3 regions of the Kitasatospora sp. NPDC017646 genome follow, and region 1 is predicted to be linked to each of the others. Evidence: riboswitches for the same ligand, from Rfam matches in the RefSeq annotation. Region 1 holds a riboswitch; each other region holds the start of a gene.

Region 1 (9,691 bases):
CGTCGCGGGCACGCTGCTGCCCGCCGCGGCGTGACCGCCCTCCGCTACCCCTGCCCGGTGGGCGTCCAGCGCTTCTCGACGCCCGCCAGCTTCCAGTAGGCGATGGCGATCGCCCACACCACCACGAACAGCCCCGCGATCGCGTAGCCGACGTTGTCCAGCGAGATGTCCGCGATGAACCCGGTCACCGGGTCGGTCAGGTCGAGCTTCTCGTGCAGCACGCCGACCAGCTCGATGGTGCCGATGACGAAGGCCACCGCGATCGACAGCCCGGTGATGGTCAGGTTGTAGTACACCTTGCGCACCGGGTTGGAGAACGCCCACTGGTACGCGAAGTTCATGAACGTCCCGTCCAGGGTGTCGAACAGGCTCATCCCGGCCGCGAACAGCAGCGGCAGGCAGAGGATCGCGTACCAGGGCAGCCCGGCCGCCGCGCCCGAACCCGCCATCACCATCAGCGTCACCTCGGTCGCGGTGTCGAAGCCCAGGCCCAGCACCATCCCGACCGGGAACATCTGCCCGGGCCGGGTGATCGAGCGGGTCGCCCGGTTCAGGATCCGGGCCATGAAGCCGCGCGAGTCGAGGTGCTCCTCCAGCTCCGCCTCGTCGTACTGCCCGGCGCGCATCGAGCGGAACACCTTGAGGATGCCGAGCAGCGCCGCCAGGTTGAGCGCGCCGATCAGGTAGAGGAAGGCGCCGGAGGCCGTGGTGCCGACCACCCCGAGCCACTTGTGGGTGGCCGAGTCGTCGTCCATCAGCGTGTTCGCCAGCTGGGCGCCGCCCGCCACCAGGGCGGCCATCACGACCACCATCGAGGAGTGGCCGAGGGCGAACCAGAAGCCCACCGAGACCGGTCGCTTGCCGTCCGCCATCAGCTTGCGGGTGGTGTTGTCGATCACGGCTATGTGGTCGGCGTCGAAGGCGTGCCGCATGCCCAGGGTGTACGCGGTGATGCCGAGACCGACCCCGAACACCTGGGTGCCGACGGCGTAGTTCTGCGGGGCGACCAGGAAGACGAGCGTCCCGAACGCCACCACGTGCATGGCCAGGATCACCCCCATCAGCCCGGCGGTACGGAGGGTGTCCTCGCGCTTCCAGCGGAAGGCGGGCAGGACGGAGGGGGCCGCCTCGACGGGCGTGGCGGTTTCGGGCAGGGTCATATCGGGATCACGCTCCAGCACCTCGTGGAATGACTTCGTGAGATGCCGTGGCCGGTCTCCTGGCTTACGGGGCTTCCGAACCCGCCTTCCCAGGCGCACGAGGCGCCCAGTGGCACGTGGGTCCGGACAACTCTCCCCCGATCACAGTGGCGAGGGCCGCTCCGGACTGGGACCCGTTGATGGTCCGTCACCGGTCTTCCCGAGCACCACGGCGGGGAACACCGTAGGGGCAGGACCTCACCCTCGCAAGGTTGCGCACCCGTGCAGGTGTCCAGGATCACAGGTGGTGAGCTGCCAGAATGTCCGCATGCATCTCGTACCGGCCGACCGCGCGGGCCACCGCACCATCGACGGACACCGGGTCTGCGAAGCCATCGCCGCCATCGGTGACACCGACCACGTCCGCTCCTGGGCCGAGCGGTTCTCCCTGCTCGCCGACCCCGGACGGCTCGCCCTGCTGCTCGCCCTCCACCGGGCCGGCCCGCTCGCCGTCAGCGACCTGGCGGTGGCCACCGGCATGCGCGACCCCGCCGTCTCCCAGGCCCTGCGGCTGCTCCGCACCGCGGGCGTGGTCAGCGGTGACAAGGACGGACGCGTGGTGCGCTACCGGCTCGTGGACGACGGCATGCGCCCCCTCCTCGACGAGTGCGCCGCCGCCGACCACGAGGAGCCGACCGCGGCCGCGGGCTGACCGACACTCGGGGCCGGCGGACTTCCGCTGAACGGACGCCACGACCCGGCGGATGAGTACGATCACGATGTGCCGTCCCACCCCCACGTCTGGCCCGCCGACCGCTGGAACACCCGCCCGGTCAAGGCTCGCGTGCTGGCGGTCGCCCGCACCCTCACCTCGGCGACCCGGGTCCTGGACGTCCTCACCCTGCTGCACCCGGACGGCATCGAGCGGTACTTCACGGTCAACCCCGGCTCCGCGTTCGCCGACCGCGCCCTGGACGACTTCCTCCACGGCCTGCCCGGCTACACCGTGCTGGACTGGGAGGACGCCGTCCGACGCCGCTTCGACCTGGCGGTCGCCTGCGCCGTCCACGCCTCCATGCACCGCCTGGACGCCCACCTCGTCGTGCTGCCGCACGGCGCCGGCTACAACCGCCTGGTCACCGAGTCCACCGGCGACACGGTCAGCGCCGCCGGCCTCTCCCGCCACGAACTCACCCACCGCGGAAGGGTGTTCGTCGACGTCCTCGGCCTCTCCCACCCCGAACAGCTGGACCGGCTGCGGTTCTCCTGCCCCGAGGCACTGGACGTCGCCCGGGTCGTCGGCGACCCCTGCTTCGACCGGATCCTGCGCAGCGAACGCTCCCGCGACGGCTACCGCGCCGCGCTCGGAGCCGTCGACGGCCGTCGGCTCGTCGTCGTCAACTCCACCTGGAGCGAGCACTCGTTATTCGGCCGCCACCCCGACCTGCCGCAACGCCTGGTCCGCCGCCTGCCAGCCGACGAGTACACGGTGGCCGTCGTGCTCCACCCCAACGTGTGGAGCCGCCACGACCCCGAAGCCCTGCTCGACGACGCCCGCCGGATGGGCCTGCGGCTCATCCCGCCCCACCAGGGCTGGCAGGCCGCGCTCGTCGCCGCCGACTGCCTGATCGGCGACCACGGCTCGGTCTCCGTCTACGGCGCCGCCCTGGAACGCCGCACCCTGCTCGTCGCCACCGGCGCCGCCGAACTCGATCCGCGCTCCCCCAGCTACGCCTTCGGCCAGAACGCACCCGCGCTCGACCCCGACGGCGACCTCGCCGCCCAACTCGAACTCGCCCTCGCCCGGGACCGGACCGACCTGAGCGACCTCACCGACCGCTCGCTCGCCCACCGCGGCGAATCCGCCCGGGTGCTGCGTCCGCTGCTCTACTCCTTCCTCGACGGCCTGGACGAACCCGCCGACGAACCGGTCCTTCCGCCCTACCCCAGGCCCGCGCCCCACCCGACCGGTGACGGGCCCACCGCGTACGACGTCGAGGGCAAGAGCGAGGGCACCGAGGTCAGCCTGCGGCGCTACCCCTTCCACCCCGACGACCACACCCCGCGCGGCTTCCACGCCCTCACCGACGACCACCCAGGCGACGCCCTGCGCTACACCGCCGAGGTCCTCGCCCGCACCGAGGCGCACGCCGAACGCCCCGCCGTCCGCTGGCTCGCCGACACCGCGCTCGAACTGCCCGGCCTCGCCGTCGCGGTGGCCGCCCTCGGCCCGGCCCGCCACCTGCTCCGGCTGCACGGCGGCCTGCTCCTGGAAGCCCGCGCCGAACGGGACTTCGGCTGCCCCGACCCCAGCCTCGACCCCCTGCTGCTCGGCTCCGCCGTGGCCAGCTGGCTCGCCGACGGCGGCGACCCGGTCGGCCTGCCCCACCACGGCCTCACCGTCCGCACCGGCGAGCACCGCACCCGGGTCTCCTTCACCGCGGGGCCCTAACCCTCCAACTCCGCCAGCCGCGACCGACTGCGCTCGGCCAGCTCGGCGTCGTCCAGCTGCTCGGCGAGGGCGACCAGCAGGGTGTGCGCCTGGGCCTCCTTGGCGTACTGCTTGCGGGCCCTGGCCCGCTCGACGCAGGTACCGGCGTGCTCGACCGCGAGGGCGAGCTGCCCGAGCGCCCGGTGGCCCCGGGCCCGGACCAGCGGCAGCTTCATCAGCATGTCGTGGTCCTCGGTGGCCACGGCCAGCGCGGTCGCCCCGCTCAGCACGGCCAGCGCGTCGTCCGGGCGGCCGTCGGCGATCAGCGCCTGTGCCAGGTTGTAGCTCTGCACGATCTCGCCGTGGGCGTCGCCCTCGTTGGCCTCCCGGGCCAGCGTGAACTTCTCGACCGCGTCCCCCGGGCGGCCGTCGGCCAGGCACAGCAGGCCGTCCGTCTCGTACAGCACGCCCACCACCTGGCGGTTGGACACGAGCGGCACCTGCTCCGCGGCGAGCGCCAAGTGCTCGACGGCCGAGGGGAATTCCTCCCGCTCGTAGTGGGCCCGCGCCAGCTGGTTGTGCATCCGGACCACCGCGTCCGGGTTGTTGGCCCACCGGGCCGACTCGATCCCGGCCTCGTGGGTGGCGATCCAGTCCGCGTACAGCTTCCGGCCGTGGTAGAGCGGCCACAGCGACTCGCACAGCCGCCACACCTCCTCGTGCCACTGCCGCTCGGCCGCCGCCTCCACCACCGCGCGCAGGTTGGCCCGTTCGGCGTGGAGCCACTCCAGAGCGGCCGCCCCGGAGGGGAACCCGGGCAGGCCCTCACCGCTCGGCTCCTGCAGGCGCAGTCGTGGGCCCATCGCCCGGTCCGCCAGCGACGCCCTGCCCCGGTAGTACGCCACCACCCGCGCCAACAGCCCGCTCCGGCCGGGCAGTTCCCGCGCGCAGGCGTAGGCGTGGGTCCGCACCACGTCATGGGCCTGGAAGCGCTCACCCGGCCCCTGGTCGACGACCACGTCCAGCAGGTGCACGGCGCACAGCTCGTCCAGGGCCTCCTCCGCCCGCTCGACGCCCGCCGCCTCGGCCAGTTCGGCCGACACGAAGGGCCCCGGATGCACGCCGACCAGCTGGTAGAGCGACCGGCCCTGCGGCGAGAGCCGCTCGTACACCGGGTCGTAGGTCTCGTGGAGGTTCCCCTCCTCGTTGTTCAGGATGGCCAACCTGCCCTCCTGGTGGGACAGTTCCGCCACCACCTGGCCGACGGACAGGCGCCCGCGGCCCAGCAGCTGGCTCCCGACGGCGTTCAGCGCGAGCGGCAGTCCCTGGCACCGCTCCACCAGCGCCGCCACCTCCAGGTCGGTGCCGCGCCCGGCGCTCAGCCAGCCCCGGACGAGTGCCGCGCCGGCCGCCGCGCTCAGCCGGTCCAGTTGCAGCACCTCGGCACCGTCCATCCGCAGCGCGTCCAAGCGCCGCCTGCCCGCCGCCACCACCAGCCCGCTGGACGGCAGCAGGGCACGGACCTCGGCGGCGTGCTCGACGTTGTCCAGGAAGACCAGGCAGCGCCGGTCCGCGGTGACGGTGCGGAACTCCCCGAACCGCTCCGCCTCGACGTCCGGAGGCCGGACCCCGAGGGCGCGCAGGAAGCCCTCCAGCACCCCGGCGAGGTCCACCGCGGACCGGTGCCGGTAGGCCTTGAGGTCGGCGTACAGCACACCGCCAGGGAAGTGCGCCGCCTGCTCGGCGGCGAACTTCGCCACCAGCTCGGTCTTGCCGACGCCGCCCAGGCCGGTGAACACGACGATCGCCGGCCCTCCCCGGTCGGACCGGGCCAACGCGTCGGTGAGCGCCGCGAGTTCGTGCTCACGGTTGACGAAGCTCGCCCGGGGCGGACGCACCTGGTGCGGGCTCGGGCGCTTCGGTGGCAGGTGGACCGTGACGTTCCGCCCCTGGACCACGTGCCCGTGCACCGTGCCCGACACGCTGTTGGACACCTCGTAGCCGTCCACCCGTCCGCTCCCTCCGACCGGCCCGGGCCCCAGCCTACGGCGTGCGGCACCCCCCGGTGCCGAATCCGCCTCAGGCCGCCTGGCAGGTCGGGCACCAGAACAGGTTGCGCGCCGCGTGCTCCTCCGTCCGCACCTCGGTGCCGCAGACCAGGCAGGGCATCGCGGCGCGGCGGTAGACGTACACCTCGCCGCCGTGGTCGTCCACCCGGGGCGGGCGGCCCATCGCCTCGGGGGTGTGCTCGGGACGGACGGTGTCGATCCGGCCGGCGGCGACGCCCTCCTGCATCAGGGCGACCAGATCGGCCCAGATCGCGTCCCACTCCCGGCGGGTGAGGTCGCGGCCGGCCCGGTGCGGGTTGACGTGGTGGCGGAACAGCACCTCGGCGCGGTAGACGTTGCCCACCCCGGCCAGCACCTTCTGGTCCATCAGCAGCGCGGCGACGGTCGTCCGGCTGCCGGATATCCGGCGCCAGGCGGCCTCCGGGTCGGCGTCGGTGCGCAGCGGGTCGGGGCCGAGGCGGGCGGCGACGGCGGCCTTCTCGGCGTCGGTGACCAGGGCGCAGGTGTTGGGACCGCGCAGGTCGGCGTAGCCGTCGTCGTTGGCCAGCCGCAGCCGGACCAGGCCGACGGGCTCGGGCGCGGGGCCGGTGCCGAAGCTGAAGCCGCCGTAGAGGCCGAGGTGGATGTGCACCCAGGCACCCTCCTCGAAGCCGAGGAAGAGGTGCTTGCCGGTGGCCTCCGCGCCCGTGAGCAGCTGCCCGTCGATCGTCCTGGCCTCGTCGGCGAAGCGGCCCTGCGGGCTGGAGACCTGCACCGGTCGGCCGCCGAAGGCCTCGCGGCTCTGGCCGGCGAGGCGGTGGATGATGTGGCCTTCCGGCACGGGTGTCAGCTCCCCGGGTGGTTCTGGCGGGACCGGTCCATCATCGCAGCCGCCACCGACACGTCGGTGGCACCCCGGATCCGCCGGGGTGGGCAGGTCAGCGGACCGGCATCCCCATCAGCCGGGCCAGGATGACGCGGTCCAGCTCGGCGGCCGTACCCGCGACGTCCAGGTAGGAGTTGTCGATGATCGGCAGCCCGGAGTTGTACCAGCCGGCCATCCGCCCGTGGATGCGTGCCACCTCCTCGTCGCCGAGCCGCCGGGTGCCGCTGCGGCGGGCGTTGCGGCGCAGCACCGAGTCCAGGCTGGGCAGCAGCACGACCGGGATCATGCCGGGGCCGATGTGCCGCTTCCAGCCGCCGAGGCCGATCGCCGGGCGGTCCGGGAAGACGGCGTCGTCGATGATGCAGGAGATGCCGTTGGCCAGGTAGTTGCGGCAGGCGAAGCCGCAGGTGCGGCGGGCCAGCCGGTACTGGGCCTCGGAGGCGTTGTTCCAGCCGGACTGCGGGTTGGCGAAGCCGGACTGCACCCACTCCCGGACGTCGTCCAGGCTGATGTGCGCGGTCGGGGTTGCCCGGCGCTCGGCCCAGTGGCGGGCGACGGTGGTCTTGCCCGCCCCGGCCGGACCGATCAGCAGGACGGCGATCGGCCCGGCGGGCGCGTGCCGCTGCGGCGGGTGGGCGGGGAGCTGGACGGGCGTGCCGGCGGGCAGCACGAAGTGCCCGGTGCCGCCGGCCGGTACGGGCGCACCGGGCGGCGGCGCGGCGGCCGGAGGCCGGGCGGGCGCAGGTGCGGGTGCGGGTGCGGGCGCAGGCGCCGGAGCCGCGGCGGGCACCGGGGCAGCGGGCGCAGGCGCCGGAGCCGCGGCGGGCACCGGGGCAGCGGGCGCCGGAGCCGCGGCCGGCACCGGCCCCGGGGCGGGTACGGGAGCAGCCGCGGGCCGAACCGTCGGTGGCGGCGGAGAGGGTGGCGGAACCGGCGCCCCCGACGGGGACACCCCCGTGCCGCCCCCCGGCGGCACCGGCGGAGCGGCGGGACGCGGCGGGACCTGCCCACCTCCGGCGTACTGCGTCACGGCACCTCCTCCCGACACCTCTCAGCGGGGACACTACACGGCGGCCCGGCGGCGGGCACAGTCCGCCGCCGGGCCACTGACCAGCAGTCAGCGCGAGGAGAGCTGCTCCGCCAGCGCCCGGAGCGCCAGCTCGTACGACCCGATCCCGAAGCCCGCGATGGTCCCGGAGGCCACCGCGGCGATCACCGAGGTGTGCCGGAAGGTCTCCCGCGCGTACGGGTTGGAGATGTGCACCTCGATCAGCGGCGCGGTGCGCTGCGCCGCGGCGTCCCGCATCGCGTACGAGTAGTGGGTGAACGCACCCGGGTTGATCACCACGGGCACCTTCCCGTCGGCCGCCTCGTGCAGCCACTCCACCATCTGCTGCTCGGAGTTGGTCTCGTGCACCTCGACCTCGAAGCCGAACTCCTCGCCGAGCGCGGTGCAGCGCTCGACCAGCCCGGCGTACGAGGTGGCGCCGTAGACGTCCGGCTCCCGGCTGCCCAGCCGGCCGAGGTTGGGGCCGTTGAGCACCATCACCCGGGTCACGCGGAGACCTCCGCGTAGGCGGCGACCAGCAGGGACGGGTCCGGGCCCTCCAGCACGGAGGTCTTGCCGAGGCCGTCGAGGACGATGAAGCGGATCAGGTCGCCGCGCGACTTCTTGTCGATCTTCATCGCGTCCAGCAACTTCGGCCAGGCGTCCGCCCGGTAGGTCAGCGGCAGGCCGACCGAGGCCAGCACGGTGCGGTGCCGGTCGGCCGTCTCGTCGTCCAACCGCCCGGCCAGGCGGCCGAGTTCGGCCGCGAAGACCATGCCGATGGAGATCGCCGCGCCGTGCCGCCACTTGTAGCGCTCGTTGCGCTCGATGGCGTGGCCCAGGGTGTGGCCGTAGTTGAGGATCTCGCGCCGGCCCGACTCCCTGAGGTCCCCGGAGACGACGTCGGCCTTGACCTGGATGGCCCGGCGGATCAGCTCGACGGTGTGCGGTCCGGCGGGCGACTTGGCGCCCTCCGGGTCGGCCTCGATCAGGTCGAGGATGGCCGGGTCGGCGATGAAGCCGCACTTGATGACCTCGGCGAGGCCGGAGACGTAGTCGTGCCTGGGCACGGTCTCCAGGGTGCCGAGGTCGGCCAGCACGCCCACCGGCGGGTGGAAGGCGCCGACCATGTTCTTGCCCTCGGCGATGTTGATGCCGGTCTTGCCGCCGACGGCCGCGTCGACCATGCCGAGCAGCGTGGTGGGCATGGAGATCCAGCGCACCCCGCGCAGCCAGGTGGCCGCGACGAAGCCGGCCAGGTCGGTGGTGGCACCGCCGCCGAGACCGACCACGACGTCGCTGCGGGTGAACCCGGTCTGCCCGAGCACCGACCAGCAGTACGCGGCGACCTCGGCGCTCTTCGCCTCCTCGGCGTTGGGCACCTGGAGCGCGATCGCCTCGTACCCCTCGCCGGCCAGGTCCTCGCGGATGGCGTCGGCGGTGGCGGCCAGCGCCTCCGGGTGGATGATCGCGACCCGCTTGGCCCGCGTCCCGATCAGCGGCGCCAGCTCGCCGAGCAGCTGGTGCCCGATCAGCACGTCGTACGGGTCGTGGCCGGCGCTGCCGCCGACGTGAATCCTGACGGTGGTGTCAGTCATGGGGGGTCTTCAGCTCCAGTGCTTCCAGTACGGCGTCCGCGACCTGCTCGGGGGTGCGGTCGGCGGTGTCGACGACGGCGGTGGCCACCTCCAGGTAGAGGGGGCGGCGGGCCTCCATCAGCTCGCGCCAGCGGGCCCGCGGGTTGACGGCCAGCAGCGGACGCGGGGCGTCCAGGCCGACCCGCTTGACCGCGTCGCCGAGCGGGACCTCCAGGAAGACCACCGGCAGCTCGCGCAGCAGCTCACGGGTGGCCTCGGCCATCACCGCGCCGCCGCCGAGCGCCAGCACTCCGCCGTGCCCCTCGGCGGCCACGCGCACGGCGCGGACCTCCAGCTCGCGGAAGTGCGGCTCGCCCTCGTCGATGAAGATCTCCGGGATGGGCTTGCCCGCCAGCGCCTCGATGTCGGCGTCTGTGTCCCGGAAGCCGACGCCCAGGCGTTCGGCCAGGGCCCGCCCGACGGTGGACTTGCCACTGCCGGGCGGCCCGACCAGCACCACGACGGGCGTCATCATCGGATGATCAGGTTGTCGAGGTAGCCC
Region 2 (9,691 bases), on a different contig from region 1:
TCGACCCGGACAAGGTGCGCACCACCTCCGGGACGGAGTTCGAGACCACCCCGGACTGCCGCGACCGGGTGGCCGAGTGGGACCGGAGCCTCACCTCCGCCGCGCCGAAGGCCGTCGTGGTCCACCTCGGCTGGGACGCCGCCGAGCAGTACCTGGACGGCACCTGGCTCAACCCCTGCGACGACGACTACCGCAGCCGGTACCGCACCCAGCTCACCCAGGCCGTGGAGCAGGTCCGCCGCCGCGCGCCCGGCGCCCAGGTGCTGCTGATGAACGAGCGCGTCGAGAACGGCGCCATCAGCAAGACCTGGGGCGGCTGCTACGACCAGCAGGTCGGCGACTTCGTGAAGTCCGCGGGCGGCACCGTCCGACTGGTCGACCTGGACGCCTTCTACTGCCCGTTCGACACCTGCGTCTGGAAGGACAAGGACGGCCACTGGGTCACCCCCGCCAACGACGGGGTGCACCTCACCCCGGCGGGCATGCGGTTCGTGACGCCGTGGCTGGAGAAGGAGATCGCGGGCGCGCTGAACGGGGCCCAGCCTGACCACCCGGCCGACCCGGCGCCCACGCCGAGCCCCACCCCGACCCCGGCGCCCACCCCGACGCCCATGGCCACTCCGACGCCCACGGCGACCACCAAACCGACGGGCCGTCCGACCTCGGCCAAGCCGAACCGGACGCCGGCCGGCAGGGCGACCTCCGGCGCGGGCGAGCACCCGGCCGCCCAGCCGTAGCCGGACCTCCGGCCCCCGCCGGGGACCGGGCCACCGCTGCGGGACGGCTACTGCTGGGGGACCTCGTAGGTCTGCGCGAAGCAGTCGCGGATCGCCTTCTCCGAGTTCGGGCGCCCGGCGTAGTCCATCCGCGGGGTGTCAGGAGTGGTCGGCAGGGTCGGGTCGATGCCGAAGTACAGGGACCAGAAGTACACCCCGCGCAGCTTGCGCTCCTGCGCCACCTGGCAGACCGCGGTGAACCAGGTCGCCTGGACCGTCTCGTTCAGCTCGGTCTTCTTGTAGTACTCACCGGGGGTCTTGTACGCCCCGTTCTGCGCCGGGATGCCCACCTCGGTGAGCTTGGTGGTCGGCTGGGGGCCCTTGCCGCGCTTGTCGAGCCAGGCGTTCCAGCTGGCCTTCAGGTCGGCGATCGGCGCGTCGTCGTCGGCGTTCTTGGCCGGGGGGTAGGCGTCCGCGCCCGTCCCGTCGGCCGGTACCGCTATCGCGCCCTTGGCCCAGTTGTCGAAGTTCGCGTCGTACTCCAGCTCGCCGCGGAAGGTCTTCCGGGCCTCGTCGACCAGACCCTGCCAGTGCGGGTCGCCCTCCAGCGAGTTGAACTCGGTGCCGATGGTGAACTCGGCCGCCGAGTGGTCCTGGGCGGTCTTCAGGTACGGCGCCAGGAAGGCGGCGTAGCTGGCGAACCAGGCGTCCCGGTCGGTCGGCGTGATGTTGCCGCGCCACTTCTGGGTGTGGACGTAGTCGAACACCTCCTCGTCCATGATCGGGCGCACGGTGGTGCGCAGCCCGGCCCGGTGGGCGGCGTCCAGCAGCAGCGCGAGGCGCTCCGGACTGGGCGAGGTCGGCCGGGCGGCGACGGCGTTCGACTTGGTCCCCGTGGTGTAGTAAGGGAACGACACCGAAAGGGAGTTGGCGTTCAGCCCGACCACGTACTTGACGATGCGGTCGACCTTGCCCTGGACGTAGCCGTCCGGGTCCGCCGGGTCGTCCAGCCAGTACACCTGCACGCCCCACTCGGGGCTGCCCTTGGTCCACGGACGGGCCACCTTGGGACCGGTGTCCGCGGGGGTCGGCGGCGCGTCCTTGCCGAAGCCCCAGACCCGGCCCTGCTCGGTCGGGGCACCGGCCCAGTGCACCTCGGTGGGGCGGCGGTGATCGAACCGGATCGGGTGGTCACCCCAGACCATCGGGACGACGACGGTGATGCCGAGCACCAGGGTGGGCAGGACGAAGATCGCGGGGCGTTTCACAGGCGTGGTTTCCGATCAGGCCGGCTTGGCGATGACGACGAACTTGTTCTCCTCGCGCTTGAGGAACTTGATCAGTCCCCGCAGGCCGCCCCAGCCCTCCAGGAAGGAGAACACCGGTATGCAGGCCACCACGACGATCGGCTCCCACCACTTGCGCCGGTGGTTGACCGAGGAGACCACGTTCAGCCGCAGCCCCTCCCAGTAGGTCCAGATCACGTAGGCGAAGTTGATCGCCCACAGCAGCACCACGGACTGGGTGACCGGCGAGGTGTTCCAGGTACCGGTGAACCACGCGACCATCAGCACCAGGCCGACGTGCTGGAGCGGGCCGAGCACCCAACTGACCATGCCCATCCCGATGAAGAGCCGGTACCGCAGCGGGATCGTCTTGTTGAAGCAGAGCGCGACCAGGCCCCAGGCCCAGCGCTCGCGCTGCTTGAGGAAGTCCTTGACACCGGCCGGCGAGGCGCCGTAGCAGCGCCCGTTGAACCAGTCGCTGCGCCCCGGGTAGCGCTGGCAGAAGTTCAGCGCCATCTGGGCGTCCTCGACGATGGTCTTCGGCCCGAAGTCCCAGCCGATGGTGGCCTCCACCGAGGAACGCACGATCAGCAACTCGCCGTGCACGCCGGCGATCGGGGTACCGGTGCCGGTCATCGCGCGGAAGCGGGCGATGTCGTCCGCCGGGCGGATCGCGTCGGCGAGCCAGGTGAAGGTCGAGACGGCGTTCTCCCGCGGGTACGTCAGGATGCCCTGCGCCATGTGCTTGGCGTCGTCCCCGGCCCGGCGCTGCCGGTTGACGAACTGGGCGACGGCGGCGGCGGTGTCCGGCCCGACGCCGGTGTCGTCGTCCATGTGCAGCACCCAGACGTCGTCCTCGGCCTCGCCCTCCTCGATCCGCAGCTCGTGCGAGTAGTGGTTGGCGCGGGCCTTGAACTTGGTGCCGTTGGCCGTCTCGTACGCCTTCGGCACGGTCACCACCCGGATCAGCGGGTGGCGCTCGGCCAGTTCGTCGATCTTCTCGGCGGCGGCGCAGCCCTCCTCGGTGAGGATGTCCACCCGCATCCACGGGAAGTACGGGGGCAGGTGTTCGACGTACGAGAGCACCGAGCGCTCCAGCGCCGGGTAGGTGTCGTGACGGCCGATGGTCGGCACCAGCACGATCAGGAAGTCGTCGTCGACCGGCGCCGGCGGGGTCATCCTGCTCACGTGGCGCAGCCGCCGGCGGACCATCAGCACGCCCTGGAAGCCGATCAGCACGCCGAACACGGGCATGCCCCACAGGATGGTGATCGCCCAGCCGAGCGGGGTCGGGTTGGGCACGTACGCCCAGATCGAGAAGGCGAAGATGATCAGGAAGGCGACGTAGAACGGCAGCACCCGGGGCTTCCACGACATCTGTCGCTCGGCGAGCCGGGCGGCCTCGCGGGACGTGGTCAGCACCGTCCGCACAGGGGCTGTCGATGTCATGGCGGAAGTCGTTCCTCGTCTGGTAGCGGTCCGGCCCCGGGGCGGGGCGCGGCTCCTCGGTGAGCGGTCAGGCCTGCGGCGGGCGGTCCGCCGGCGGGGCGGCGGGCGGCGGCACCACCGGACCGGGGGCGACCGGCCCCGGGGCCACCGGGCCGGGCGCGGCCGGGGCGGCGGGCCACGGCTGCTGGGCCGGGGCCGGAGCGGGGGCCGGTTGGTACGACGTCGCGATCTGGGTCGGCTGCTGGGCGTACGGGAGCGGCTGGGCCTGCGGCGGTTGGGCCTGCGCCGGCTGTGGTTGGGCCGGAGGCCAGGCGGCGGGCTGGGGCTGGGGCTGGGGCTGGGGCGCGACCGGCTGCTGCTGCCACCCCGGCTGGGCCGGCGGCTGCTGCGGCCAGGCGGGCTGGGGCTGCGGCTGGGCGTACGGCACGGGCGTCGGCGCGGCCGGCACGGTCTGCAGGATCGACCAGTGCGGCTCCCCGGTCTGCGCGCCCTCCGACGGCTCCCGCCACTTGGAGCGGGCCAGCAGCAGGATCAGCGCCGCGGTGACGACCACGCCGAGCGCGAAGGTCGCGAGCTTCAGCCCGCCCTCGGTGGTCCCGGTGAACCACTCACGCTGCGGCTTGTCCAGCAGCGCTCCGGTCAGGCTGCGCACCCGGTTGTAGCCCTCGACCAGCGCCACGCCCGCCGCCACCCCGAGCGCCCAGTTGCGCCCGCGCAGCAGCAGGATGCCCGCGATCAGGTACAGCAGGCCGTAGTTGAGGCTCCCGGTCTCGGCGTCGACCGAGGTCCCGCCGTAGTAGAAGATGCCCTTGAGGTACGTGGCGAAGCCGACCTGGCCGAAGCAGTTGTAGGCCGCCCAGCCGAGTAGCACCACGCCCCAGCCGATCGCCAGGCCACCGGCCCCACGCATCGGACGTGTCTGTGTCATCCCCTACCCCCGCCCCTTCGGCCCTCTCCCGACCGTCCACCCAGCCCTCGGTTTCGCCGCCACAGGATGCCACACGGCGCAACGGACCCGGAATTCAGCCCGTTCAACGGATCCCGGACCGATCACCGTGGATCTCGCCGGACCTCGCCGGGCCCCGGCAGGCCTCAGCGGACGTGCAACCCGCCCCAGTCGATGCTCCCGCCGGACGGGCCGGAGCCGCCGGTGATCGCCAACGGGCTGTGGTAGGTGGCGTTGACGTCCGCGACGGAGTTGCGCGGCTGGTCCGGGGCCAGGTTGTCGGCGGTGAGCGACTGGCCCCAGACCGTCCAGATCGTCCAGGGCGTGCGCCGGAGGGTGTCCGGCTGGCGGGAGTTGACGGGCACGGCGAAGGACTCGGCCAGCATCCGCGGCTTGTCGTAGGCGGCGAGCCCGTCGTAGTAGCGCTTGGTCCACACCTCACCGGTGCCGATCGGGTGCGCCGGGCTGCCGCTGTAGTCGTCCACCCCGACCACGTCGACGTACTGGGTGCCCGGGTAGTAGTCCCACGGGTCCACGCCAGGGGCGCCGTCCCAGGACACCGGCGTCCAGACGAACAGCAGGTTGTGCAGGCCCCTGGTCTCCACCAGGTACTTGTAGGTGATCTTCCACAGCGCCTGGTAGTCGGCCGGCTTCTGGCCCGCCCACCAGAACCGGCTGGAGCAGTCCTTGACGTTCATCTCGTGGTACGGGCGCAGCAGCACCGGCACGTCGTGGGCGGCCAGGTAGTCCAGGTGGTCGGCCAGGTAGGACAGGTCGGTGATCAGCGCGCGGTACTCGGGGGTGTCGTCCGCGGCGTCCACGACCCGGCCGAACCAGCCCGGGTCCTTGGCCGCCGGAGAGTTCGAACAGAGCACCCGGTCGAAGGACTTGACGTCCGATCCGGGGTAGGGCTCGTGGAAGGACATGCCGACGATCCCGGCCGGGGCGCCGCCGTTGTCGGGCAGGTCGGTGCTGCTGCCGTCGCAGTTCTGCTGGACGCCGGAGCTGTCGTAGGTGCCGTCGTCGGCACGCGGGTGGCCGGACCAGACGGCCGTCATCAGGTCGACGGCGTCGTCGGTGTACTGCCAGCCCGTCCGGCAGGTGGGCCAGCGGCCGGCCGAGTAGGAGCGCGGGTTGCCGACGCCCCAGGCGTTCTGGCCGTAGCCGGGGCCGAGGTCGGTCTCCAGGAAGCCGGGCAGCCGGCCGGTGATGTCGGCGGCCTTCTTGTAGTAGTAGCCGACCTGCTTGGTGCCCCGGTAGTCGCCGTACTCGGGGTTGTTGCGCTCGTTGTGCGCCTCGACGTGCTGGCCGATCACCGTGCCGCCGCTCTGCCCGGTGCGGGCCTGGGTCTCCAGGTCGGTGAGGAACTGGTCGACGGCGCGGGCGTTCGGCGAGGCCTTCGGGTCCCGGGCGAGCAGGTCGCGGCCCACGTCCGGCGGCAGGGTGCGCCCGGGGGCGCCGACCGAGACCGGCACCCGCACGGGCTCGCCGACATCGGCCCGGCCGTCCCGGTCCAGCAGCGCGAAGGTGCCCGCGACGACCACGATCCCGGCCGCCGCCAGGACGGCCGACTTGCCGCGCAGGGCACTGGGCAGGGGCACGACCGCTCCTCCGGTTGCTCGCCGGTACCGACCCCCACGGACGCAACCGGAACACGCGTACGAATGACTCCGACGAGAGCCTGCCACACTCCCCCGGTCCCGGCGAACGATCCGCCGGCACCGGGGTGTCACGACCGGTCAGCCGGTCGGCGTGCCCTGCGAGCCGGGCGTGGCGGAGCCCGCCGCCTTGGCCCGCTGGAGCAGCTGGCCCTTCACGTGGTCGGCGAACCCGGAGGCCGCCGCAGTCGCGGTGGCGTCGGGGGCGTTGCCGCCCTTCGCCGACCCCTCGACGGTGAAGTAGTCGTACCGGCCCAGGCTGCTGTGCGTGCTGGTGCAGCCGGGGTTGGCGCAGAACGCCGGGGCACCGGGCGCGGGAAGGCCCTTGAGCTGGCCGGAGTAGTTCTTCATCGCGGTCTCGGCCTGGATCTTGTGGTCGAAGACCGCGACGCCGACGGTCACCGCGCTGTCGCCGGAGACGTACGTCGCCCGGAGCACCTTCTGACAGCCCTGGTCGCCGAGCACCTTGCCGAGCCCGCCGGTGGTGGAGTTGCCGTCCCAGCAGGGCTGGTCGAGCGAGACCACGGTGCGGTTCCAGGTCGCGCCGTTCACCGTCACCTGCATCGCGGAGAACAGCGCCCCCGCGTCCTGCGGCGCCGGGTCGGTCGCGGCCTCCCAGATCGGCTTCGACGGGTCGTCCGTCTGCCCGCCCGGGGACGAACTCGCGCTCGACGGACCGGGGGTCGGCTTGTTGGAAGCGGTCGAGGTGGTGACCGGACCGCTCTTCTTGGGATCGTCCTTCTTGCCGAGCAGCAGTACGCCGCCCGCGACCCCGCCGCCCACCAGGACGACGGCGGCCACGATGCCGATGACCTTCATCCGCCGCTTGCGCTTGCCGTCGGCCTCGTTGCGGTCCGCCAGCGCCGCCCAGTCCGGCTCGACGCGCTGCGGCGGCACGGCCTGCTGGGGCGGCTGCTGCTGCCACTGCGGCTGAGGGGCCATCGGCTGCACCGGCTGCGGGCCCGGCTGAGGCTGGGGCACCGGCTGAGGCTGGGGCACCGGCGGGACGGGCTGCGGGACCGGCTGCGCGGACGGCGCCACCGGCCCGTACGAGGCCGGCGGCGGGCCGAAACCGCCGCTCGGCGGCGGCACCGGCCCTGGCACCGCCGGCTGCTGATTCTGTGCGCCCCCCGGCCCGGCGGGAGGCGTTCCCTGCGGCCCGTGCCCAGGTACGCCGGTTCCGTCGCTCATGCGCCCAGATCGTAGGGCATCCCCCGGACCATCGATCCGCCCGGTGACCATTCCGTATCGAAACCAGGACGACCGGCGCGCGGATCCGGCCCGCCCGGCGCGTCGGCGCGGCCCGTCCGAGGCACCGTTCCGACCCGTCCGAGGCACGGTTCCGACTCGTCCGAGGCGCGGCTCCCGGCCCCGGACGGGCACGAACCACCCCCCGCCCCGGTACCACCGGTCATCGCGCCGACACACCACGGCGCACTACATGTGGTGTCGCATCACTGAGACACCACTACATGTATGCTCACTCCTGCTGTCGATGCAGGGGAACCCGGTGGGAGTCCGGGACTGCCCCGCAGCGGTGTGCGGGCGGCTCCAGCAGCCGTGCCCGCGAGTCCGAGTACCTGCCGACAGCGTGCGCCACGGCCCTCCCGCAGAGGCCGCGCCGGCACCCAGCACCACCCCTCCGGGCCTCGCGGGCGGGCCGGGGAGACACCTCGCGCGGCGCTTTCCTGCGTTCGCGCCGTGCTCCCCTGCCCAGATCGGTCCGGGTGACCCCGATCACGCCGCCGATCGCCGCCAGGAGAGAGCGCCTTGACCACCGCTGCCTCAGCCACCCTGCCCGCCCAGGGCACCGGCTCCGCCTTCACCGACCCGACGGTCTCCGACCCCGGGGGCGCGCTGCTGCGGCTGCTCACCGACCGCAGCGCCGACCTCACCGAGGTCGACCCCGGTCATGTCGCCGCCGCCGCGCTGCGCGGCCGCCACGCCGGCTCGGACTTCGCAGAGCTGCGCGGGCTGGCCGTGGACGCCGCCGCGTCGATGATCGCCGAGGACCCCCAGTACTCGAAGCTCGCGGCCCGCCTGCTCGCCCTGGAGATCGTCGACGAGGCGAACAGCCAGGGCTCGGTCTCCTTCTCCGCCTCGATCGCCGTCGGCCACGCCGAGGGCCTGATCGGCGACACCACCGCGGCCTTCGTCGCCAAGCACGCCGCCGCCCTCGACGCCCTGATCGACGCCCAGGGCGACGACCGCTTCGAGTACTTCGGCCTGCGCACCGTGCAGTCCCGCTACCTGCTGCGCCACCCGATCACCCGCAAGGTGATCGAGACCCCGCAGCACTTCCTGCTCCGCGTCGCCTGCGGCCTGGCGGTCGGCGACTCCGAGCAGTCGGTGCGCGAGGTGGCCGAGCTGTACGGCCTGATGAGCCGCCTGGAGTACCTGACCTCCTCCCCGACGCTCTTCAACTCCGGCACCCGGCACCCGCAGATGTCCAGCTGCTACCTGCTGGACTCACCGCTGGACAACCTGGACTCGATCTACAGCCGCTACGCGCAGATCGCCCGCCTCTCCAAGCACGCCGGCGGCATCGGCCTGTCCTACTCGCGCATCCGCTCGCGCGGCAGCCTGATCCGCGGCACCAACGGCAAGTCCAACGGCATCGTCCCGTTCCTGCGCACCCTCGACTCCTCGGTCGCCGCCGTCAACCAGGGCGGCCGCCGCAAGGGCGCGGCCTGCGTCTACCTGGAGACCTGGCACGCGGACATCGAGGAGTTCCTGGAGCTGCGCGACAACACCGGTGAGGAGGCGCGCCGCACCCACAACCTGAACCTGGCCCACTGGATCCCGGACGAGTTCATGCGCCGGGTCAACGCCAACGCCGACTGGTCGCTGTTCTCCCCGGCCGACGTGCCCGAGCTGGTCGACCTGTGGGGCGCCGACTTCGACGAGGCCTACCGCAAGGCCGAGCTGGCCGGCAAGGCCGTCCGCACCATCCCGGCACAGACCCTCTACGCCCGCATGATGCGCACCCTGGCGCAGACCGGCAACGGCTGGATGACCTTCAAGGACGCCTCCAACCGCGCCGCCAACCAGACCGCGCTGCCGGGCCGCACGGTGCACTCCTCCAACCTGTGCACCGAGATCCTGGAGGTCACGGACGACTCCGAGACCGCCGTCTGCAACCTCGGCTCGGTCAACCTCGGCGCCCACGTGGCTCTCGGTGCTCGCGCCGACGACCTGATCAACGCCATGGACTGGGAGCGCCTCGACGCCACCGTCCGTACGGCCGTGACCTTCCTCGACCGCGTGGTGGACATCAACTTCTACCCGACCACCGAGGCCGGCACGTCCAACTCCCGCTGGCGCCCGGTCGGCCTCGGCGTGATGGGCCTCCAGGACGTCTTCTTCAAGCTGCGGATCGACTTCGACTCGACCGAGGCCAAGCAGCTGTCGACGATGATCTCCGAGCGCATCATGCTCACCGCCTACGAGCGCTCCGCCGACCTGGCCGAGCAGCTGGGCCGCCACGAGGCCTACGGCGAGACCCGCGCCGCCCGCGGCGAGCTGCACATCGACCACTTCCCGACGGCCGCCCCCCAGTGGGCCGACCGCTGGACTGCCCTGCGCGCCCGCATCGCCGAGACCGGCCTGCGCAACTCGCTGCTGCTGGCCATCGCG
Region 3 (9,691 bases), on a different contig from region 1:
CAGCGGCGAGTACGACAAGATCCTCGGCAAGTGGAACGTGAGCGCCGGCGCGGCCCAGAACGCGGTGGTCAACGGGGGCATCTGAGCCCCCGGGGCGGCGGGCGGCTCCGGCGGGCCTTCCGGGCGGAGTACAGGCAGATCTGCATACTTATACGCAGGGTGACAGGGGCACGCGATCCGTCCGCATAGCGGACAGCATGAGCCCTTGTTATCCGATTTTGATCTGGATGAGGGCCACCTGACCGTCCTCAGATGGCAGGATTCCCCCCATCTCGGATCGAGCCGGCCACTGGTCGAGGCGGTTCAGGTCGACGTCCACCTCGGCGGAGGGTGGCGCAAGCAGTACCCGCACCACCCTGGGCGGCCCCCGTGCGCCCAGGCAACTGCACCACCCGGCAACGCCCGTACGACGACGTACAGCGCCATACCACCCGTACGACGACGTACGGCCAGCTGCCCCGGTGCGCCGCTCCCGCGGCGCGCTCCGCCCGATTTCTCTCCCCAGGAGGAGATCCCCCTCATGACCGCCCGTACCCAGCGCACCCGCCTCCTCGCGGCCGGCGTGGCCGCCGTGTCCGTGTCCCTCGTGCTGACCGGCTGCGGCAGCAGCAAGAGCAATGAGGGCGGTGGCGCCCCCAACGCCTCCGCGACCGTCAACGAGGTCAAGGCCGACGACAAGCTGGTCGCCCTCGTTCCCGCGGACATCAAGTCGGCCGGGAAGCTCGTGGTCGGCGCGGACGCCTCCTACGCGCCGGACGAGTTCAAGGACGACAGCGGCAAGGTCATCGGCATGGACGTCGACCTCGCCAACGCCATCGCCGCCAAGCTCGGCCTCAAGGCCGAGGTCCAGGACTCCGGCTTCACCGCGATCATCCCGGGCATCCAGTCGAACAAGTTCCAGCTCGGCATGTCGTCCTTCACGGACAACAAGGAGCGCGAGCAGGTCGTCGACATGGTGACCTACTTCAACTCCGGCAGCGCCATCGCGGTCAAGAAGGGCAACCCCAACAAGGTCGACCCGAAGGACCTCTGCGGCAAGAAGGTCGCCGTCCAGACCGGCACCACCCAGGCCGACGAGATCAAGGACACCCGCAACCCGGACTGCGCCAAGGCCGGCAAGCCGGGCATCCAGAACGAGGGCGACAAGTTCGACCTCCAGACGGACGTCACCAACGCCGTGGTCTCCGGCCGCGACGACGCGATGATGGCCGACTCCCAGGTCGTCGACTACGCGATCAAGCAGTCCGGCGGCCAGCTGGAGAAGCTCGGCGACACCTACGGTGTGGCCCCCTACGGCGTCGCCCTGGCCAAGGGCTCCAAGCTCACGCCGGCCGTCCAGGGCGCCATCCAGTCGCTGATCGACGACGGAACGTACAAGCAGATCCTCACCAAGTGGGGTGTCGAGGCCGGTGCCCTCGACAAGTCGACCGTCAACGGCGCCGTCAGCTGACCTCTCGTACGCTTCATCTCTCCCCCCGAGGCCACACCGTGAACTCTCTGGACAAGGGGGCGGCGGAGAAGGGACGGCCTGAGACCATCAAGGCCGTCCCGGTTCGCCACCCCGGACGCTGGGTGGGCGCTGTCGTCATCGCCCTGCTCGCGGCGATGCTGCTGAGCGCCCTCTTCACCAACCCCGCTTTCAAGTGGGACATCGTCGGGCAGTACCTGTTCCACGACAGCATCATGCACGGCCTGCTCGTGACGCTGGAGCTGACCGCCCTCTCCATGCTCATGGGTGTGGTCGGCGGCATCATCCTCGCGGTGATGCGCCTGTCGCCGAACCCGCTGCTGGCCGGCACCGCCTGGGTCTACATCTGGGTCTTCCGCGGCACCCCGGTGCTGGTGCAGCTGGTGTTCTGGAACTTCCTCGGCCTGATCTGGGCCAAGCTGTCGATCGGCGTCCCGTGGGGACCGGAGTTCTGGTCCGAACAGACCAACGTCCTGATCCCGACCTTCGTCGCCGCGCTGCTGGGCCTCGGCCTCAACGAGGCCGCCTACATGGCGGAGATCGTCCGCGGCGGCATCCAGTCCGTCGACGAGGGCCAGACCGAGGCCGCCCACGCGCTCGGCATGAGCCGGTTCCAGACCATGCGGCGGATCGTCCTGCCGCAGGCCATGCGGGTGATCATCCCGCCGACCGGCAACGAGACCATCTCGATGCTGAAGACCACTTCGCTGGTTTCCGTCATCTCCCTGGAGGAGATCTTCCGAGCCGGCCAGGTCATCTACTCTCGGAACTACCAGAACATCCCGCTGCTGATCGTGGTCAGCCTCTGGTACCTCTTCTTCACCTCGGTGCTGACCATCGGCCAGTACTACATCGAGCGCTACTACGCCCGAGGCTCCAACCGCACCCTCCCGCCCACCCCGCTGCAGCGACTGCGGGGCCTGTTCGCCGGGAAGCCCACCCCGAAGACGCACGCCGACGTCGTCCCGGGCCTTGAGGGAGGTGGTCACGTATGACCGATCTGAGCAAGACCCCCGCCGCCTCCGTCGCCTCCGCCGAGCCGATGGTCCGCGCCGAGAACGTGCACAAGTCCTACGGGCCGGTCGAGGTGCTCAAGGGCATCGACCTGGAGGTCAAGCAGGGCGAAGTGTTCTGCCTCATCGGCCCGTCCGGCTCCGGCAAGTCGACCTTCCTGCGGTGCATCAACCACCTGGAGAAGATCAACGGCGGCCGCCTCTGGGTGGACGGCGAGCTCGTCGGCTACCGGCAGAAGGGCGACAAGCTCCACGAGCTCAAGGACCGCGAGGTCGCCCTGAAGCGGCGCGACATCGGCATGGTGTTCCAGCGCTTCAACCTGTTCCCCCACATGACCGCCATAGAGAACGTCATCGAGGCACCGGTCCAGGTCAAGGGCGAGACCAAGGCCGACGCCCGGGAGCGCGGGATGGCCCTGCTGGAGCGGGTCGGCCTCGCCGACAAGGCGAGGAACTACCCCTCGCAGCTCTCCGGCGGCCAGCAGCAGCGCGTGGCGATCGCCCGGGCACTGGCCATGAAGCCCAAGCTGATGCTCTTCGACGAGCCCACCTCGGCGCTCGACCCGGAGCTGGTCGGTGACGTCCTCGACGTCATGCGGGGCCTCGCCGAGGAGGGCATGACGATGGTGGTCGTCACCCACGAGATGGGCTTCGCCCGCGAGGTCGGCGACGCGCTGGTGTTCATGGACGGCGGTGTGGTGGTCGAGTCGGGCAACCCCCGCGACGTGCTCACCGACCCCCAGCACGAGCGCACCAGGGCCTTCCTCTCCAAGGTGCTCTGAGCCCGTACGGCTGGCGCCCGGCAGGCGACTTCCTGCCGGGCGCCGCCCGTTTTCCCCAGCCGGGTAATAGGCTGGAAGCAGTCAGCCCGTTACCGATAACTCTGGAAGGACCGCCGTGGAGCTCGCCTCGTACGCCGATCTCGCCGTTCGGCTGGTGAACACCGAGGAGCCCGAGCGCGGCACCGACACGCTGACCTCGGTGGACGCGGTGCGCGCCCTGTTCTCCGACTCCGCCCGTGCCGCCGCGCTGGCCGACGAATCCGACGTGCCCCGGCTGCGGGCGGTGCGGACCAGGCTGCGCGGGGTCTTCGAGGCCGCCGCGGAGGGCGACGAGGTCCGGGCCGTCGACTTGCTGAACAGCCTGCTGATGGAGTACCCCGTCAGCCCGCTGGTCTCCGGGCACGACTACCTGGACGATGCCGGCCGGCCGCGCTGGCACCTGCACCTGGCCGACAACTCGCCCACCGCCACCGCGCACTTCAGCGCCGTCGCCTGCATGGGCCTGGCCGTCCACCTCACCGAGCTGGGCGCCGACCGGCTCGGCATCTGCCAGGCCGCACCGTGCCGCAACGCCTACCTGGACACCTCGACCAACCGCTCCCGCCGCTACTGCTCCGACCGCTGCGCCACCCGCGCCAACGTCGCCGCGTACCGGGCCCGCAAGCGTCAGGAGGCCGAGGCCGCCCTGCACTCCGGGAGCTAGACCTCTTCGACCCACACCCCGAACCGGCGGGCCAGGCCCGGCAGCCGGGACAGCCGGGGGCCGAGCAGCAGTCGCTCCAGCCCGCGGCCCGGCGCAAGCCAGGCCGGGCTCGGGCGCAGCCGCAGCAGCACCCGACCGAGCACCAGCTCGTCCGGGACCGGGCCGTAGCTGCGGCTGTCACTGTCCACCGGGCGGTTGTCGGACAGCAGCCACCAGCCCTCGGGGCGGCGCTCGGCGGCCCGCTTCACCACCAGCAGGTCCTGCTGGAAGGGGTGCCGGAACAGCACCACCGCGCCGGGCCGGATCGGCGCGCCGTAGCGGACCAGCAGCTGGTCGCCCTCGCGCAGGGTCGGGACCATCGACGGGCCCGCCACGTCGACCAGTCCGAACGGCAGCACGCCGCCGCCCGCGCCCCGCGGTTCCGTGCTCCGCGCCACGACTCCTCCTCCCGGACCGGCCCGGCCCGGCCCGGCCCCAGTCTGCCGTACGGACCGCCATCCGTTCGATGTCCGGATTACCCCGGTTCCGGGTCCGCCTTTTGCCCTAGGCCCACCGCCCGGCCGCGAAACCCGGAGGCCGGAAGGGTAGTCTCGGGCGCGGGAAGACGATCTAAGGAAGGACTCCCATGTTCTCTCGTCTGTTTGCACCGCGTGCCACCGCTCACGCCCACTGCGACCTGCCGTGCGGTGTGTACGACCCGGCGCAGGCCAAGCTGGAGGCCGAGTCGGTCAAGGCCACCCAGGAGAAGTACCAGGCCAACGAGGACCCGCACTTCCGCGCCCGCGCCATCATCATCAAGGAGCAGCGCGCCGAGGCCGTCAAGCACCACATCTCGGTGCTGTGGAGCGACTACTTCAAGGCCCCGCACTTCGAGAAGTACCCCCAGCTGCACAAGCTGATCAACGACACCCTGAAGGCCGCCTCGGCCGCCAAGGCGTCCACGGACCCGGCCACCGGCCAGGCCCTGCTGGACCTGATCGCCGAGGTCGACAAGATCTTCTGGGAGACCAAGCAGGCCTGAGCCTGACGCGTCGCCACCCGACCGCCCCCGTCCGCTCCGTCGGACGGGGGCGGTCGTGCGTTCACGTGCGATCCGCTCTCAGTAAGGACTGCTCGGCTTGAGTGACTGCTATGCTGCCGGGCGTCCGAGGGGGAAGTCCGGTGTGAATCCGGCGCTGACCCGCAACGGTGAGCACGGCCCGAAACGTCGTGCCAGCCCGATCGCCCCGGTCGCTGAACTCCCGACAACTCGCCGCGGACTGCGAGGGGAAGGCGCCCGAACACGCCCCCGGACGGCGCCCGCCCCGGCACGCCCTGCGGCCCGAGGCAAGGCGCGACCGCAGTGAAGGACCCCGTTCGCCGAACACCGACCGTCCCGCTCGCCGTCGGCCTCGCCGCGGCCCTGCTGGTCTCGCTGGTCTGCGGGGTCGCGTTCGGCGCCTCCGGGATCCGACTCCCCGACGTCCTGCGCCTGTTGGCAGCCGGCCTGACGGGCGGTCGGCTGGACGCGGACGAGGCCGCCGCGTACGCGATCGTCTGGGAGATCCGACTGCCGCGCACCGTGCGGGCCGGCCGGATCGTCAAGGAGATCGCCCTGGACGCCAGGGCCGACCTGGTGTTCGCCGGCTGGCACTACGGCTTCGACGAGGGCAGCGGCGTCACCCCGCAGGCGTTCGAGGCCCTCGGCATCGACTCGTACGTGCTCAGCGAGTCCTGCCGCAGCGGCACGGGCAGCGAGCGCGGGGTGATGGAGCCGCTGGACGCGCTCTACACCGACCTGGCCAACCTCGGTGAGATCTTCGACGTCAGGGACCGGGCCGACGAGCTGATCGCCGAGTCCAGGGCGAGGATCGCCGCCGTCCCGCAGCCCGGGCGCCGCCCGTCCGTCTTCCTCTACGACAGCGGGCAGGACAAGCCGTACACCGCCGGGAAGTTCGCCGCCGCGAACGAGATCATCGCCAGGGCCGGCGGGACCGACATCATGGGGGACCTCGCGGACACCTGGGTCACCGCCGGCTGGGAGAGCGTGGTGCGGCGCGACCCCGAGTGATCGTGATCAACGACTACGCGACCCCGGGCGCCGAGCAGAAGCGCGGCTTCCTCAAGTCGTTCCCGCCGCTGGCGAACGTCTCCGCGATCAGGAACGACCGGATCGTGGTCATGGACTACGCCGACCTGGTCGAGAGCCCGCGCAACCCGGCCGCGATCAGCACCCTGGCCGACTTCCTGCGCACCGTTGTGGCCGGCTGACCGGTCCCGGCCGAAGCCCACGGTCGGGCGTACGCTCGAAGGTGCGGAGCCGACGGACCCCACCGGAGGAGCGAGAGCATGAGCACCATGGAGGCCCCCGCCGCCTTCGACACCCGAGCGCTGCGCGAGGGCATCGAGCGCTGCGACGCCGAGGCCCTGCTGGCGCTGTACGCCGAGGACGCCGAGCTGCGCGTGGTCGACCGCAAGACCCAGCCCAGTCACCCCCTGGTGATGCACGGGCGGGACGAGATCGGCGCCATGCTGGACGACGTCTACGGCCGCGAGATGACCCACAAGCTGGAGCAGGTGGTGGTCCAGGGCGACCACGTCGCCTTCCTGGAGTCCTGCCGCTACCCCGACGGGGTGCGGGTGCTCATGGCCTCGATGGCCGACCTGCGGGACGGCCGCATCGTCGACCAGACCTCCGTCCAGGCCTGGGACGAGACCGGTCCCGAGCAGTAGGCTCGCGGCATGATCCGCACCGCCGTCGTCACCGACGTCCCCGTCGTCCTGGCCATGATCCGCGAGCTGGCGGAGTACGAGAAGGCCCCGCAGGAGGCGGTGGCCACCGAGGAGCAGTTGCGCGAGGCGCTGTTCGGCGCCAACCCGGCGCTGTTCGGCCTGATCGCCGAGGACGACGCCACCGGCGAGCCGGTCGGCTTCGCGGTCTGGTTCCTCAACTTCTCGACCTGGCGCGGCACCCACGGGATCTACCTGGAGGACCTGTACGTCCGCCCGGAGGCCCGCGGCGGCGGCCACGGCAAGGCGCTGCTGCTGGAGTTGGCGCGGATCGCCGTCGAGCGCGGCTACGCGCGGGTGGAGTGGTCGGTGCTCGACTGGAACCAGCCCTCGATCGACTTCTACAAGTCGATCGGTGCGGTGCCGATGGACGAGTGGACCGTCTTCCGGCTCACCGACGAGGCACTCCGGGCCGCCGGCAGCCGTTGAACGGACGCACGGAGTACGGGCAAAGGCCCTGCCACCCTGCGTCGCAATGCCTTACCATGAGTAACTCCCGCACCTGGTGCGGAGAACGGACCGGACGCCGGCGGAACCGCGGCTTCGGTACCCCCGATCAGGGGTACCGAGGGCACAACCGGTGGCGGTAGAACAGCGGTTGGCAGAGGCCCCCCGACCGGGGGTGCCAAGCAAGCACAGCGCGTCACCCAGGAGGCAAGGGTGTCCCAGATCGACAGCGATCTCGGAGTTCAGGACTTCGTGGAGGTCCGGCTGCCCGCGGCGGGGGCCTATCTCTCCGTGCTGCGAACAGCAACGGCCGGGCTCGCGGCCCGGCTGGACTTCACCCTCGACGAGATCGAGGACCTGCGGATCGCGGTCGACGAGGCCTGCGCCATCCTGCTCCAGCAGGCGGTGCCGGGCTCCGTGTTGTCCTGCGAGTTCCGGCTGGTCGGCGACTCGTTGAAGGTGACGGTCGCCGCTCCGACCACGGACGGCAAGGCGCCCGAGCGCGACACCTTCGCTTGGACGGTGCTCTCCGCGCTGGCCGGCGAGGTGGACTCGTCGGTCGCCGAGGACAACACGGTGTCGATCAGCCTGCACAAGAAGCGCGGCGGGTCCACCGCCCACTGACGGGCACCGAGCAGCACCCTGCAAGGGCCGTCCGCCGTTCCCCCTCCGGGGCCCGGCGGGCGGCTCCCGGTACCGCCCCCGGGGCGGTACGACCAACGAGACGATACCGGGGCCGACGGCCTCGGTGCTCCCGGAACGGAACGGGGGAATGGCCGTGAGTGATCTGGACCGTACCGGCCTCGCGACGGCGGGACCTGCCGTACCGACCCAGGCGAGCGTTTCCGGCCTCGCCGCCAACGACGAAGCGCACCCGAAGGACGCCCACCGGATGAGCCACCCGACCGAGCCGACGTCTGAGCCGACGCCCGCCTCCGCTCCTCCGCCGGAGCCGGCGGAGGAGGCCGCGGACCTGCACGGCGCCGTGCCCGCGCAGGGCTCGCACCGCACCGGCGCGCCGGACCGGGAGGCCGCCCGCGCGCTGTTCGTCCGGCTGTCCGCGCTGCCCGAGGGCTCCCCGGAGCGCGTCGAGCTGCGCAACCAGCTGGTGCGGATGCACATCCCGCTGGTCGAGCACCTCGCCCGGCGGTTCCGCAACCGGGGCGAGCCGCTGGACGACCTGACCCAGGTCGCCACCATCGGACTGATCAAGTCGGTGGACCGCTTCGACCACGAGCGCGGGGTCGAGTTCTCCACCTACGCCACGCCGACCATCGTCGGCGAGATCAAGCGGCACTTCCGCGACAAGGGCTGGGCGGTTCGCGTCCCGCGCCGCCTCCAGGAGCTGCGGCTGTCGCTCACCACGGCGACCAGCGAGCTCTCCCAGCGGCACGGCCGCTCCCCCACGGTGCACGAGCTGGCCGAGCACCTGGGCATCTCCGAGGAGGACGTCCTGGAGGGCCTGGAGTCCGCCAACGCGTACTCCACTCTCTCCCTGGACGTGCCGGACAGCGACGACGAGTCGCCCGCCGTGGCGGACACCCTGGGCGCCACCGACGAGGCGCTGGAGGGCGTCGAGTACCGGGAGTCGCTCAAGCCGCTGCTGGCCCAACTGCCGCCCCGCGAGCAGAAGATCCTGGTGCTGCGGTTCTTCCGGAACATGACCCAGTCACAGATCGCCGCCGAGGTGGGCATCTCCCAGATGCACGTGTCCCGGCTGCTGGCCCGGACCCTGGCCCAGCTGCGGGAGAAGCTCCTCGTGGAGGAGTAGCCACGAGCAGGAACACCGACGGCCGCCCAGCTCCCGCTGTGGCGGCCGTCCGGTCGGGCGGAGCGTCCCGCTGCCTCCGCGGGGCCCGCGCGCTCAGTCCTCCTGCGGGGCGTACAGCGCCGCGGTGGACTTCGGGCTGAGCAGCGCGCCGATGCCCACCAGGCCGAGCAGGCCGACCAGCACGCCGACCGCGATCATCGCGCCGCCGCTCTGGACCATGTAGTAAGCCACCGGCAGGCAGATCGAGTTGGTCAGCACCGCCGGACTGCGGCCCCAGCGGCGCTCCTTGAGCAGCGCGCGGGCGGCCAGCACGGGCAGCACCCCGAGCAGGACGATGACCAGGCCGCCGAACTCGTTCAGGGCGAGCTGCTTGGCCTGCCCGGACAGCGCGGACACCATGTCCGAGACGCCGACGACGGCCAGCGCGGCGCCCTCCAGGGCGGTGATGGCGGCGCCCAGGGTCAGCGGAACCGGGCGGGCGGGTGCGGGGGCGGAGGTTTCTGCGGTCACTCCAGCAGGGTAGCCGCCGGCCGGTCCGTACCGCCCCGTAGGCTTTCCCCATGCGCGCTCTCCTGGTCGTGAACCACAAGGCCACCACCACCAGTGGCCGGACCAGGGACGTACTGATCCACGCGCTGCGCAGCGACCTCAAGCTGGAGGTCGCCGAGACGCAGTACCGGGGCCACGCGCGCGACCTGGCCCGTGAGGCGGCGGCGGAGGGCACGGTGGACCTGGTGG

What was found. A riboswitch is a leader RNA that binds a small molecule or an ion and turns the genes downstream of it on or off. The one in region 1 is predicted to bind cobalamin.
Region 2: it holds a riboswitch for cobalamin, as region 1 does, so the genes downstream of both, ACH4J0_RS22280 (ribonucleoside-diphosphate reductase subunit alpha) here and ACH4J0_RS17800 (HoxN/HupN/NixA family nickel/cobalt transporter) in region 1, are expected to answer to the same signal.
Region 3: it holds a riboswitch for cobalamin, as region 1 does, so the genes downstream of both, ACH4J0_RS22415 (ABC transporter substrate-binding protein) here and ACH4J0_RS17800 (HoxN/HupN/NixA family nickel/cobalt transporter) in region 1, are expected to answer to the same signal.

Annotation. Positions count from the first base shown of each region.
Region 1 is NZ_JBIRJC010000010.1:61,002-70,692, forward strand. Features, by position in the region: gene ACH4J0_RS17800 (HoxN/HupN/NixA family nickel/cobalt transporter) at 45-1,160, opposite strand; cobalamin riboswitch at 1,192-1,386, opposite strand; gene ACH4J0_RS17805 (ArsR/SmtB family transcription factor) at 1,468-1,851, shown strand; gene ACH4J0_RS17810 (hypothetical protein) at 1,921-3,591, shown strand; gene ACH4J0_RS17815 (AAA family ATPase) at 3,588-5,579, opposite strand; gene ACH4J0_RS17820 (Fpg/Nei family DNA glycosylase) at 5,650-6,459, opposite strand; gene ACH4J0_RS17825 (AAA family ATPase) at 6,557-7,480, opposite strand; gene aroQ (type II 3-dehydroquinate dehydratase) at 7,622-8,050, opposite strand; gene aroB (3-dehydroquinate synthase) at 8,059-9,150, opposite strand; gene ACH4J0_RS17840 (shikimate kinase) at 9,143-9,664, opposite strand; gene aroC (chorismate synthase) at 9,661-9,691, opposite strand, start outside.
Region 2 is NZ_JBIRJC010000014.1:22,003-31,693, reverse strand. Features, by position in the region: gene ACH4J0_RS22310 (acyltransferase family protein) at 1-737, shown strand, start outside; gene ACH4J0_RS22305 (glycoside hydrolase family 113) at 785-1,984, opposite strand; gene ACH4J0_RS22300 (glycosyltransferase family 2 protein) at 2,000-3,451, opposite strand; gene ACH4J0_RS22295 (hypothetical protein) at 3,519-4,361, opposite strand; gene ACH4J0_RS22290 (glycoside hydrolase family 26 protein) at 4,544-5,998, opposite strand; gene ACH4J0_RS22285 (hypothetical protein) at 6,137-7,036, opposite strand; cobalamin riboswitch at 7,515-7,658, shown strand; gene ACH4J0_RS22280 (ribonucleoside-diphosphate reductase subunit alpha) at 7,850-9,691, shown strand, end outside.
Region 3 is NZ_JBIRJC010000014.1:51,013-60,703, reverse strand. Features, by position in the region: gene ACH4J0_RS22450 (ABC transporter substrate-binding protein) at 1-85, shown strand, start outside; gene ACH4J0_RS22445 (ABC transporter substrate-binding protein) at 521-1,450, shown strand; gene ACH4J0_RS22440 (amino acid ABC transporter permease) at 1,489-2,463, shown strand; gene ACH4J0_RS22435 (amino acid ABC transporter ATP-binding protein) at 2,460-3,263, shown strand; gene ACH4J0_RS22430 (CGNR zinc finger domain-containing protein) at 3,379-3,966, shown strand; gene sodX (nickel-type superoxide dismutase maturation protease) at 3,963-4,403, opposite strand; gene sodN (superoxide dismutase, Ni) at 4,592-4,987, shown strand; cobalamin riboswitch at 5,076-5,213, shown strand; partial or broken gene ACH4J0_RS22415 (ABC transporter substrate-binding protein) at 5,540-6,216, shown strand; gene ACH4J0_RS22410 (nuclear transport factor 2 family protein) at 6,295-6,678, shown strand; gene ACH4J0_RS22405 (GNAT family N-acetyltransferase) at 6,688-7,164, shown strand; gene ACH4J0_RS22400 (anti-sigma regulatory factor) at 7,396-7,806, shown strand; gene ACH4J0_RS22395 (RNA polymerase sigma factor SigF) at 7,961-8,953, shown strand; gene ACH4J0_RS22390 (hypothetical protein) at 9,047-9,463, opposite strand; gene ACH4J0_RS22385 (diacylglycerol/lipid kinase family protein) at 9,514-9,691, shown strand, end outside.